2 regions of the Paenibacillus sp. FSL R7-0163 genome follow, and region 2 is predicted to be linked to the other one. Evidence: riboswitches for the same ligand, from Rfam matches in the RefSeq annotation. Region 2 holds a riboswitch; the other holds the start of a gene.
What was found. A riboswitch is a leader RNA that binds a small molecule or an ion and turns the genes downstream of it on or off. The one in region 2 is predicted to bind preQ1.
Positions count from the first base shown of each region.

Region 1: it holds a riboswitch for preQ1, as region 2 does, so the genes downstream of both, NST45_RS21170 (queuosine precursor transporter) here and queF (preQ(1) synthase) in region 2, are expected to answer to the same signal.

Region 1 covers NZ_CP150224.1:4,810,973-4,815,407, forward strand. Annotated here, with positions in the region: gene NST45_RS21160 (thiolase family protein) at 1-8, opposite strand, end outside; gene NST45_RS21165 (AMP-binding protein) at 5-1,486, opposite strand; gene NST45_RS21170 (queuosine precursor transporter) at 1,765-2,478, opposite strand; PreQ1 riboswitch class I at 2,489-2,534, opposite strand; gene NST45_RS21175 (methyl-accepting chemotaxis protein) at 2,902-4,435, shown strand, end outside.
Region 2 covers NZ_CP150224.1:2,463,883-2,468,317, forward strand. Annotated here, with positions in the region: gene NST45_RS10940 (ABC transporter ATP-binding protein) at 1-69, shown strand, start outside; gene murB (UDP-N-acetylmuramate dehydrogenase) at 220-1,131, shown strand; gene NST45_RS10950 (hypothetical protein) at 1,195-1,530, opposite strand; PreQ1 riboswitch class I at 1,789-1,832, shown strand; gene queF (preQ(1) synthase) at 1,996-2,469, shown strand; gene queC (7-cyano-7-deazaguanine synthase QueC) at 2,499-3,161, shown strand; gene NST45_RS10965 (6-carboxytetrahydropterin synthase) at 3,161-3,643, shown strand; gene queE (7-carboxy-7-deazaguanine synthase QueE) at 3,636-4,358, shown strand.

The DNA.
Region 1 (4,435 bases), 2.3 Mb from region 2:
TCTATCATACCATCGCTCTTTTCACATAGTCTTTCATCGCTTGCCGGGCAATTTTGCCGCTGCTTGTATAGATAAATTCATCCAGGGTTAACAGCTGCTTCGGCGCTTTGTAGCTTGCTAAATACTGGCGGCAATAATTCTTAATTTCGTCGACAGATAAGTGCTGTTCTCCGCTCCACTTCACGAGGGCTATCAGCTGTTCTCCCCAGTAATCGTCAGGCACGCCAAGCACCATCACTTCATCTATTTCCGGAAGAAACTCCAGCACCCTCTCTATTTCTTCTGGATAAACGTTCAGGCCTCCGGATATGATTTTATTCTTCAAACGTCCCGCCATATATAAATAACCAGCTTCATCCTGATAAACATAGTCTTCTAAAATAAGCCATCCCTCTTTAAAAGCTGCTGCTGTCTCATTCGGCAATTGATGGTAGCCTAAAAATATCATATCACTACGCACATATAGCTGCCCAATCTCCCCAGTAGGGACTTCCCGGAACTGTTCATCACGAATGGAAATTTGCACCCCGGGATAAGGTTTTCCTATAGAGGTCGGATTATGCTCGGTCAGAACATTCAAATAACTAATATAACTCGCTTCTGAAGAACCGTAGGATTCATAAAGGCGCGCTCCACCAAACACTTCCATGCCCCTTTTCTTGGACAACTCCGACCACTTTGCACCTGAGCTAATAATCGCATCCATCTGTATCTGCCCAGGTACAGCCTGCAACATCATGGATTCGATCATTGTTGGTACGACGAACAGCACCACGCCCGGAATTTGCTGGCACAGCTCTAACACCTTCGTGGCACTAAATTTTTGTGTGATATGAAAGGTTGCTCCACAATATAGACTCTGCATTACGGCGAATAAGGATAGGGAATGCACAAATGGACCTGGTGCCAAAACATCCTTCATAGCGTCCAATTCAAAAGCAATATTCGAGACCTCAAAGCTTTTTAACCATGATAAATGGGTACGCATATAACCTTTGGGCAACCCGGTTGTGCCTGAAGTAAAGCCAATAAATAATAATTCATTCGTCTCATCCAACTCAGCCTCCGGCTTCAGGGCAGCCAGCCACTGATCATAGGAACCTGTTCGTTCATTTGAGAAGGTCAATGTTGGGATCGCTTGATCCTTGAAAACCAGATTCTTTGCGGCTTCCGGCTCGGCAAAAATCATTGTCGGCTGGCACTGCTCTATAATAACCTGCAGTTCATTAGCACTCCATTTGGGATCTAAGGGAATGGGAACACAGCCCGCATAAATCGCCCCCAAGAAAACCTCAACAAATTCAATACGATTCGTAGACAAAATCGCGATTTTGTCATGCCTCAGACCCTTTTGCTGTAAGCCATTCGCGATTCTCCGCATCGTTTCTACTAATGTTGTATAGGTATGACTTGCTTGGTCATGGGTTAAGGCAATGCTGTCGGGCTGCTGTGCTGCATGACGCAGTATAGGAACTACTAGATTCATCCTTGATCACACCTGTTCGTAATTTCTGTGACTACCAATTATATACATTTTCTTCAATCGGACTGCCCCGCAAGTCCAGCCCAGACTAAAGTATATGTGTTAAGCGCCATCGCAGGCGCTCCTGTTAGACTAACCCGCTAGAATTGCTATGATAGCTTATTTTAGCTTTATATTATTTTTATGTACACATTTTCATGTAACTATTAAGTCCATCTTACAACTAAAAAAATAGCCAGCACGCATCGATTATGATCGGTACGCGCTGGCTGTATTGTTGTTTAGTCCTTCTTTTGAACGGTCGATGGTGTACCCTCTTCAGCAAAAGTAAAGGTTCGGGCGATATATAAGATAGGTGTGCTTACTGCGGTTAGTAAGAACTTCGCTAGATAAGTTGTAAGCAAAATTTCAAGCCATACATTCCAGTCATACAAGCCCGCAAACGCAATGGTGCAGAAGATAAGTGTATCCACAAAGGAGCTAATCATCGTACTGCCGTTGGAACGAATCCACAGCTGACTTGAGGTGCTGTAATATTTACGAATCCAAGAGTACAACCGAACATCTAGGAACTGACTAATGAAGTAAGCAGTAAGACTACCCACAGCTAGTCGAGGCATCAGCCCAAAAATCGTCTCCAAAGAAGACTGAGCGATATCGGTCTCCTGTGGCTTAAATACTAGTACCATCTGCATAATGACTGTAGTCATAAGCAAGGTGAAGAAACCAAACCAGACCGCTTTACGTGCTTCCGCTCTTCCGTACTTCTCATTAAGCAAATCGCTGGTCATATACAAAGTGACATACATCGTATTTCCGAGTGTCATCACAATATCAAATGGCATAGCAATCGTCTTAGCTACCTGAATGTTAGCAATTACAGTAGCAATACCTACCCAGGCATACATTCCACTTTTCCCGAACAGGCGGTAACAGAGTAGAAAAAAGGCAAAATTGACAATAACAAATAAAACTCCCCACAACAAATTAAACATATTACTGAAACTCCTCCTAGTTTTGTTTACGCGGGATGGTTACGAACCGCGGCTTACATTATTAAATTTTTGGAACAAAACATTAATACTCTATCACAATAGCGCTAAACAATCCATAAAAATAATATTTTTATATGAAATTGGTAGTTCCAGTTCTTTTTTTTCGACAATTATCTAAAATAGTCAGCAATAATTCATTTTTTTCAGAAAAAAATGCTCTATAGGACAAAACTTTCACTATTCATCCAGAGGTTAATTCTATAGAATAGTATCAAACACCTTATTCCCGATCCATTTAGTAGAAATATGACATAACTATGGAATATATCTCGGGTCGCCAATTTCCAGCAGTTGGCATGGAGTATCTAGTGAAGACCAAAAAAAGAAATGACCTCACCGTCCATAAAAAAAGGAGAGAACGATATGTTTCGTATCAAGCATTCGATCAGTCGCAAATTCACGCGTTTATTATTTGTTGTTCTGTTGCTCACGTCTCTTTTGTTAAGCACCAGCTTCTACTTTATCTCCATCAATATCTTCAACAGCTATGTTATGCCACAGATTAACAAAATCCTTACTGCCGCTGCTCAGGACGTATATAAGAATCTCAACGTAATGCACGCCCAGCAAACCCTAAATAAGAACGATCAGTCTGCCACCAATCTCGAGTTCTATTTTCAGGAAAAGAGGAAACAACATGGAGTGGAAACCATTTTTCTGGTCAATCTGAAAGGGAAAGAAGCTGAGATTCTATCCGCAGATCACGATGCAAAATTGCAACGGGCAGAAAGTGTCACCGTATCCTCTGCAATGCAACAAGCCTCTAAAGGAAAAACTGGACTAAGCGATACATATAGCGACGCACATGGTATACATAAAACAGCTTATATCGGTATTCCCGGAAGTACGATGGTTATCGGTGTAAGCAGTGACGTAAGCTTCATTCAAGAAAAAACAGACAGTATTCTATGGACAAGTGCCGGAATCACACTTCTGACGTTGATCATCGGTCTAACTGGTGCATGGTTTATGAGTGTGCGTATAACACGTCCAATCTCAAAACTGGCAGCTTATAGTGCCCGGCTCGCAGAGGGAGATTTCACCGAAGAATTATCAGTTAAAGGAAATGACGAAGTTGCACAGTTGTCCGTAAGCTTCCAAGCGATGACCCAACGCCTGAAAGAAATGATCGGACATGTACTGGTAACCTCTAATACTGTCGTTGCGGATTCCAACTCTTTAAAAGAACGTGTTGAGGTTCTCAACGATATGGCGGATCACTCCAGCTCATCGGTAGTAGAAATCGGCAAAGGTAGTACGACTATCGCTAGCAGTGCATCAGATAACTCGAGAGCAATGGAAGAAATCAATTTAGGCATTCAAAGTATTGCCTCAGCAGCGAATGAAGTCACGGAGCAAATCAGTGAGGCTTCCGCTGAAGCAAGTGGCGGTAATGAAATTGCTCAAAGTGCCGTGCTGCAAATGCGCCAGGTTGAACGTGCTTCCCTACAGTCGCTGGATCAATTACAAATCATGAATGATCGTTCAGTAATGATCGGAGAAGTCGTTCACAGCATTACTGAAATTACGAAACAGATCCAAATGCTGTCGCTGAATGCTTCAATCGAAGCTGCACGCGCAGGAGAGCATGGACGCGGCTTTGCTGTTGTTGCCGGAGAAGTACGCAAGCTGTCTGAACAATCCCGTAACGCAAACGAACAGATCCGTGACTTCCTACTTGGCCTTCAGGAAGATATGAGCCGCTCCGTTACTGAGATGAACCACGTGAATTCTGAGGTTGCCTCTGGAGTCGGCAAGGTAGCAGAAGCAGGTGATGCCTTTAATCACCTCTTGATCCTTATCCAAAGCATCAATCACAGCATCCAATCCGTATCTGCGGCTACACAGCAAATCTCGGCAAGTACAGAAGAAGTCAGTGCTTCCGTCGAAGAAACTG
Region 2 (4,435 bases):
GTTCCGGATCCACGTACGGGTGTGCCACTGTGTCTTCCTTACGAGCTTGCTGCCTATAAAGCTGTGTAATTATCATCTAAAATCATACAACGAACAGGCTCCCGTCATTGACAAGGGAGCCTGTTCGTTGTTACAGTTGTGGTTGCCTACAATTTCATAATAACTCTTTAAAATAGATCAAGGACCATCATTTATACATGGTTAAAGGAGCATGAAAACATGAATATTGACAAAATTCAAGATGACCTAGAGCAGCTAATGACTGCAGGAAAAGTGAAAAGTCATGAGAATTTAAAAGATCACGTGTACACTAAAATGGGCGGCAAAGCTGATATTTTGGCTGCACCAGCTACTTATGATGAAATTCAAAAGATCGTTACATATGCAGAACAAAATGGGATAACCCTTACGGTACTTGGGAATGGCTCCAATGTGATTATCCGTGATGGAGGTGTACGTGGGATCGTTCTGCAAACGGCAGGACTGACCGAAATGGGGATTCGCGACAATCTCTTATATGCGCAATGTGGTGCCAAAATAATTGATGTTTCCAGATATGCACTTGATAAGGAGCTTACGGGTCTTGAGTTCGCCTGTGGCATTCCAGGAACAGTTGGTGGAGCGCTCTATATGAACGCAGGTGCTTATGGCGGTGAGATCAAAGATGTCCTGCATAGTGCACTAGCTATAAATAAGAACGGGCAATTGGTAACTCTGCAAGGTGATGAGCTGCAATGGGGTTACAGAAAAAGCGTGTTCGCAAGCGGTGAGTACATTGTACTTGAGGCCAAATTTGCTATGACTTCCGGTGATGTTTTAACGATCAAGGCAAAAATGGATGAACTAACTTATTTACGTGAATCGAAGCAACCGCTTGAGTATCCATCCTGTGGGAGTGTATTTAAGCGGCCTCCAGGCCGTTTTGCAGGTCAGTTAATTCAAGAGAGCGGCTTACAGGGTACAAGAATCGGCGGTGCTGAGGTATCCAAGAAGCATGCGGGATTTATTGTGAATGCAGATAATGCAACAGCCAGTGATTACATCGGGCTAATCCACCATGTAAGAGCGACTGTGAAGGATAAATTCGGTGTAGAGCTGGAAACTGAAGTGGAGATCATTGGAGAAGAATAAATGATAAGCAAAAAGAGCCCGCAATCGCTGTGGGCTCTTTTTGCTTATCATAATCATGTTCGTTTAATCTACTGAAAGGGTGTAATTAGCTCTGTCCGTAGTTATTTCTGCCTTGCGGTCGGCTAAGTCTACGATTTGAAGACCTTCAACAGCTAAATCATAAGTGGATTGTGGCAGGGATACCAGTTCACCATCGGCGTTAAGTGTGCTGCCGAAACCTCTTAATATCAGTGCACTTCCAAGATATTCATCAATAACATCGTCTGCACTCCGGAAATCTACGGACTCTAAATTGAAGTGAACTTTATCCAAATCACGAAGTTCTTTCTTTTCAATAGCGATTGTTTCATTCAAATGATTGTTAAGCCAATCCATAAGCTGCTGTATACTTTGTTCCATAAAATGCTCCCACCCTTAGCTCGAAGATTATTATGAATAAGTTACCCTTTTCTTAGGGTTTGAATCCTTTTTTTTGCCGCATCTTAATTAATCATATGAATAATTCATGTCATTAAAAAGAAATTCACGATCAAATGGCATTGTTTTTGAACTTCATAAACTCTACGTACGTAAAGAGTAGAACTTGTCAGGAGCGGGCTACCCATGGTATAGTTCAAGACGCAATATGCTTTAAGAAGAAGTCTGCACTAAAGTTGTGCAGGAGAGGTTCGCGAACTCCCTCTATAAAAAACTAAGAATATATTAAACAGTACAAGCGGTTGCTGTCCTTTATCCGGACGTTGCTTCCGTTTCTTCTTAGTGGAGCCAAGTTTTCGAAATCTCGTTCTTCTTTCCATTACCGGCCAAGGCCGAAGGAAAAGAGAGGGGTTTTTTGTCGTGTCAGAAGGAAGATTGAAAGAGGAAATGCAAGAAGTTACTTTGCTTGGTAATCAGGGAACACAGTACAAGTTTGGTTATGATCCAGACATTCTGGAGGTGTTTGATAACAAACATCCCGGACGTGATTATTTTGTTAAATTCAACTGCCCTGAGTTCACTAGCTTGTGTCCTGTAACGGGTCAGCCGGATTTTGCCACGCTGTATATTTCGTATATTCCTGAACAAAAAATGGTGGAATCCAAATCATTAAAGCTGTATCTGTTTAGCTTCCGCAACCATGGTGACTTTCATGAGGACTGTGTCAACATTATTATGAATGATCTGATCTCACTGATGGATCCGCGCTACATTGAGGTATGGGGCAAGTTCACTCCGCGCGGAGGCATTTCAATTGATCCTTATTGCAACTATGGAAGACCGGGTACGAAGTATGAGGCGATGGCGGAACACCGCTTAATCAATCACGACCTCTATCCAGAAAAAGTGGACAACCGCTAAATTCCAACTTGTGATAAGGAGAGATTCATATGAACAAAAAAGCACTCGTCGTATTCAGCGGCGGACAAGATAGCACCACTTGCCTGGTTTGGGCATTGCAGCAGTATGAGGAAGTGCAGGTAGTTACCTTCAACTATAATCAACGTCATGCGGCTGAAATCGAAGTTGCAACAGAGATAGCAGCTAAGTTTAATGTAAAACAGCATATTCTTGATCTGGGGCTGCTTAATCAGCTGGCACCCAATGCACTTACCCGTCAGGATATAGATATCGTGGCTGGGGAAGGGGATGAGCTTCCAAGTACTTTCGTCGATGGACGGAATTTGTTGTTTTTATCTTTTGCCGCAATATTAGCTAAACAACTGGGGTACTCCCATATCGTCACTGGGGTTTGCCAAACGGACTTTAGCGGTTATCCGGACTGCCGTGATGTTTTTGTGAAATCATTGAATGTTACGCTGAACTTATCTATGGACTATGAGTTTGCGATCCACACTCCCCTAATGTGGCTGGATAAAAAAGAAACGTGGAAAATGGCCGATCAACTGGGGTATTTTGATTATGTTCGCGAACACACACTGACCTGTTACAACGGTATTATTGGCAGTGGCTGCGGTACTTGTCCAGCCTGTCTATTGCGTCAGCGTGGTCTTGAGCAATATGAGGCAGAGAGAATGGAGGCCGGCTCTTAATGCTTAACGAGGTTTCAGTCTGCAAAATATTTACGTTCGATGCGGCACACCAGTTAGTGGGACACAAAGGGAAATGCAGCAATCTGCACGGACATACTTATAAGCTCGAAGTAGTGCTTAAGGGCAAACCTATGGCCGCGGAAGGCCACTCGGATGAAGGCTTCGTCATTGATTTTAGCGATATCAAAATGACAGTACAACAAAGCCTAGTAGATCGTTTAGATCACGCTTTTCTTGCTATGGGAAATGAACCTGTGTTAGAGACGTTAACGAATACGGGCTCCAAAGTAGCCTTATTGTCTTTCCGCACCACAGTGGAGAATATGTCTTCATATATTGCCTACAAGCTTAAGCAAGCAGGGTTGCCTTTATACTCGGTAAAGCTATGGGAGACTCCAACCTCTTGGGCAGAGGTGCTGGCTGAAGATGTTCCGGATGAAGGGCCATCCTACCGTTTGTATGGAGGCTGTGACTGTGAGTAAGATTCCTGTAATTGAAATGTTCGGTCCAACTATTCAAGGCGAAGGTGCGGTAATTGGAGTGAAGACGATGTTTGTCCGCACCTATGGCTGCGATTATCGCTGCGGCTGGTGTGACTCCGCTTTTACTTGGGATGGTACGGCTAAGAATAAGGTTCGCATGATGGAAGCAGAAGAAATCATAAATGAATTATTGGCGTTAGCTGGAGATAATTTCGACTGTGTTACGATTTCAGGCGGTAATCCTGCCTTGATTGGTGAAGGAATGGGTACCTTCATCAACCTGCTTCATGAGCGTGGAATAAAAGCAGCGATAGAAACTCAGGGGAGTAAATGGCAGGATTGGTTCAATGACGTGGATGTGCTGACAATCAGTCCTAAACCTCCAAGCTCAGGAATGACAACGAATTGGGAAATGCTAGATAACATCATGAGTAAGATGGAGAAACTGGGTCGTTCTACGCATAGCTTGAAGGTCGTAGTGTTTGATGATAAGGATTTTGATTATGCGAAAAACGTTCACCAGCGATATCCGAATGTGCAGCTCTTTCTGCAGCCTGGTAATGATGATGTCACGGAAGAGGGCAACATTTCTGCTCGACTTCTGGGAAGGCTGGAGTGGTTGTTTAATAAAGTAATCGTGGATTCGGATATGAACAAGGTTCGTGTACTTCCACAGCTGCATGCATTGATCTGGCATAATAAGCGTGGCAAATAAAAGATTGATGAAATCGTCCGGGTATCTGCTTACAGATGCTCGGTTTTTATTTTTAACATTTGTAACTTCTAGTAGGT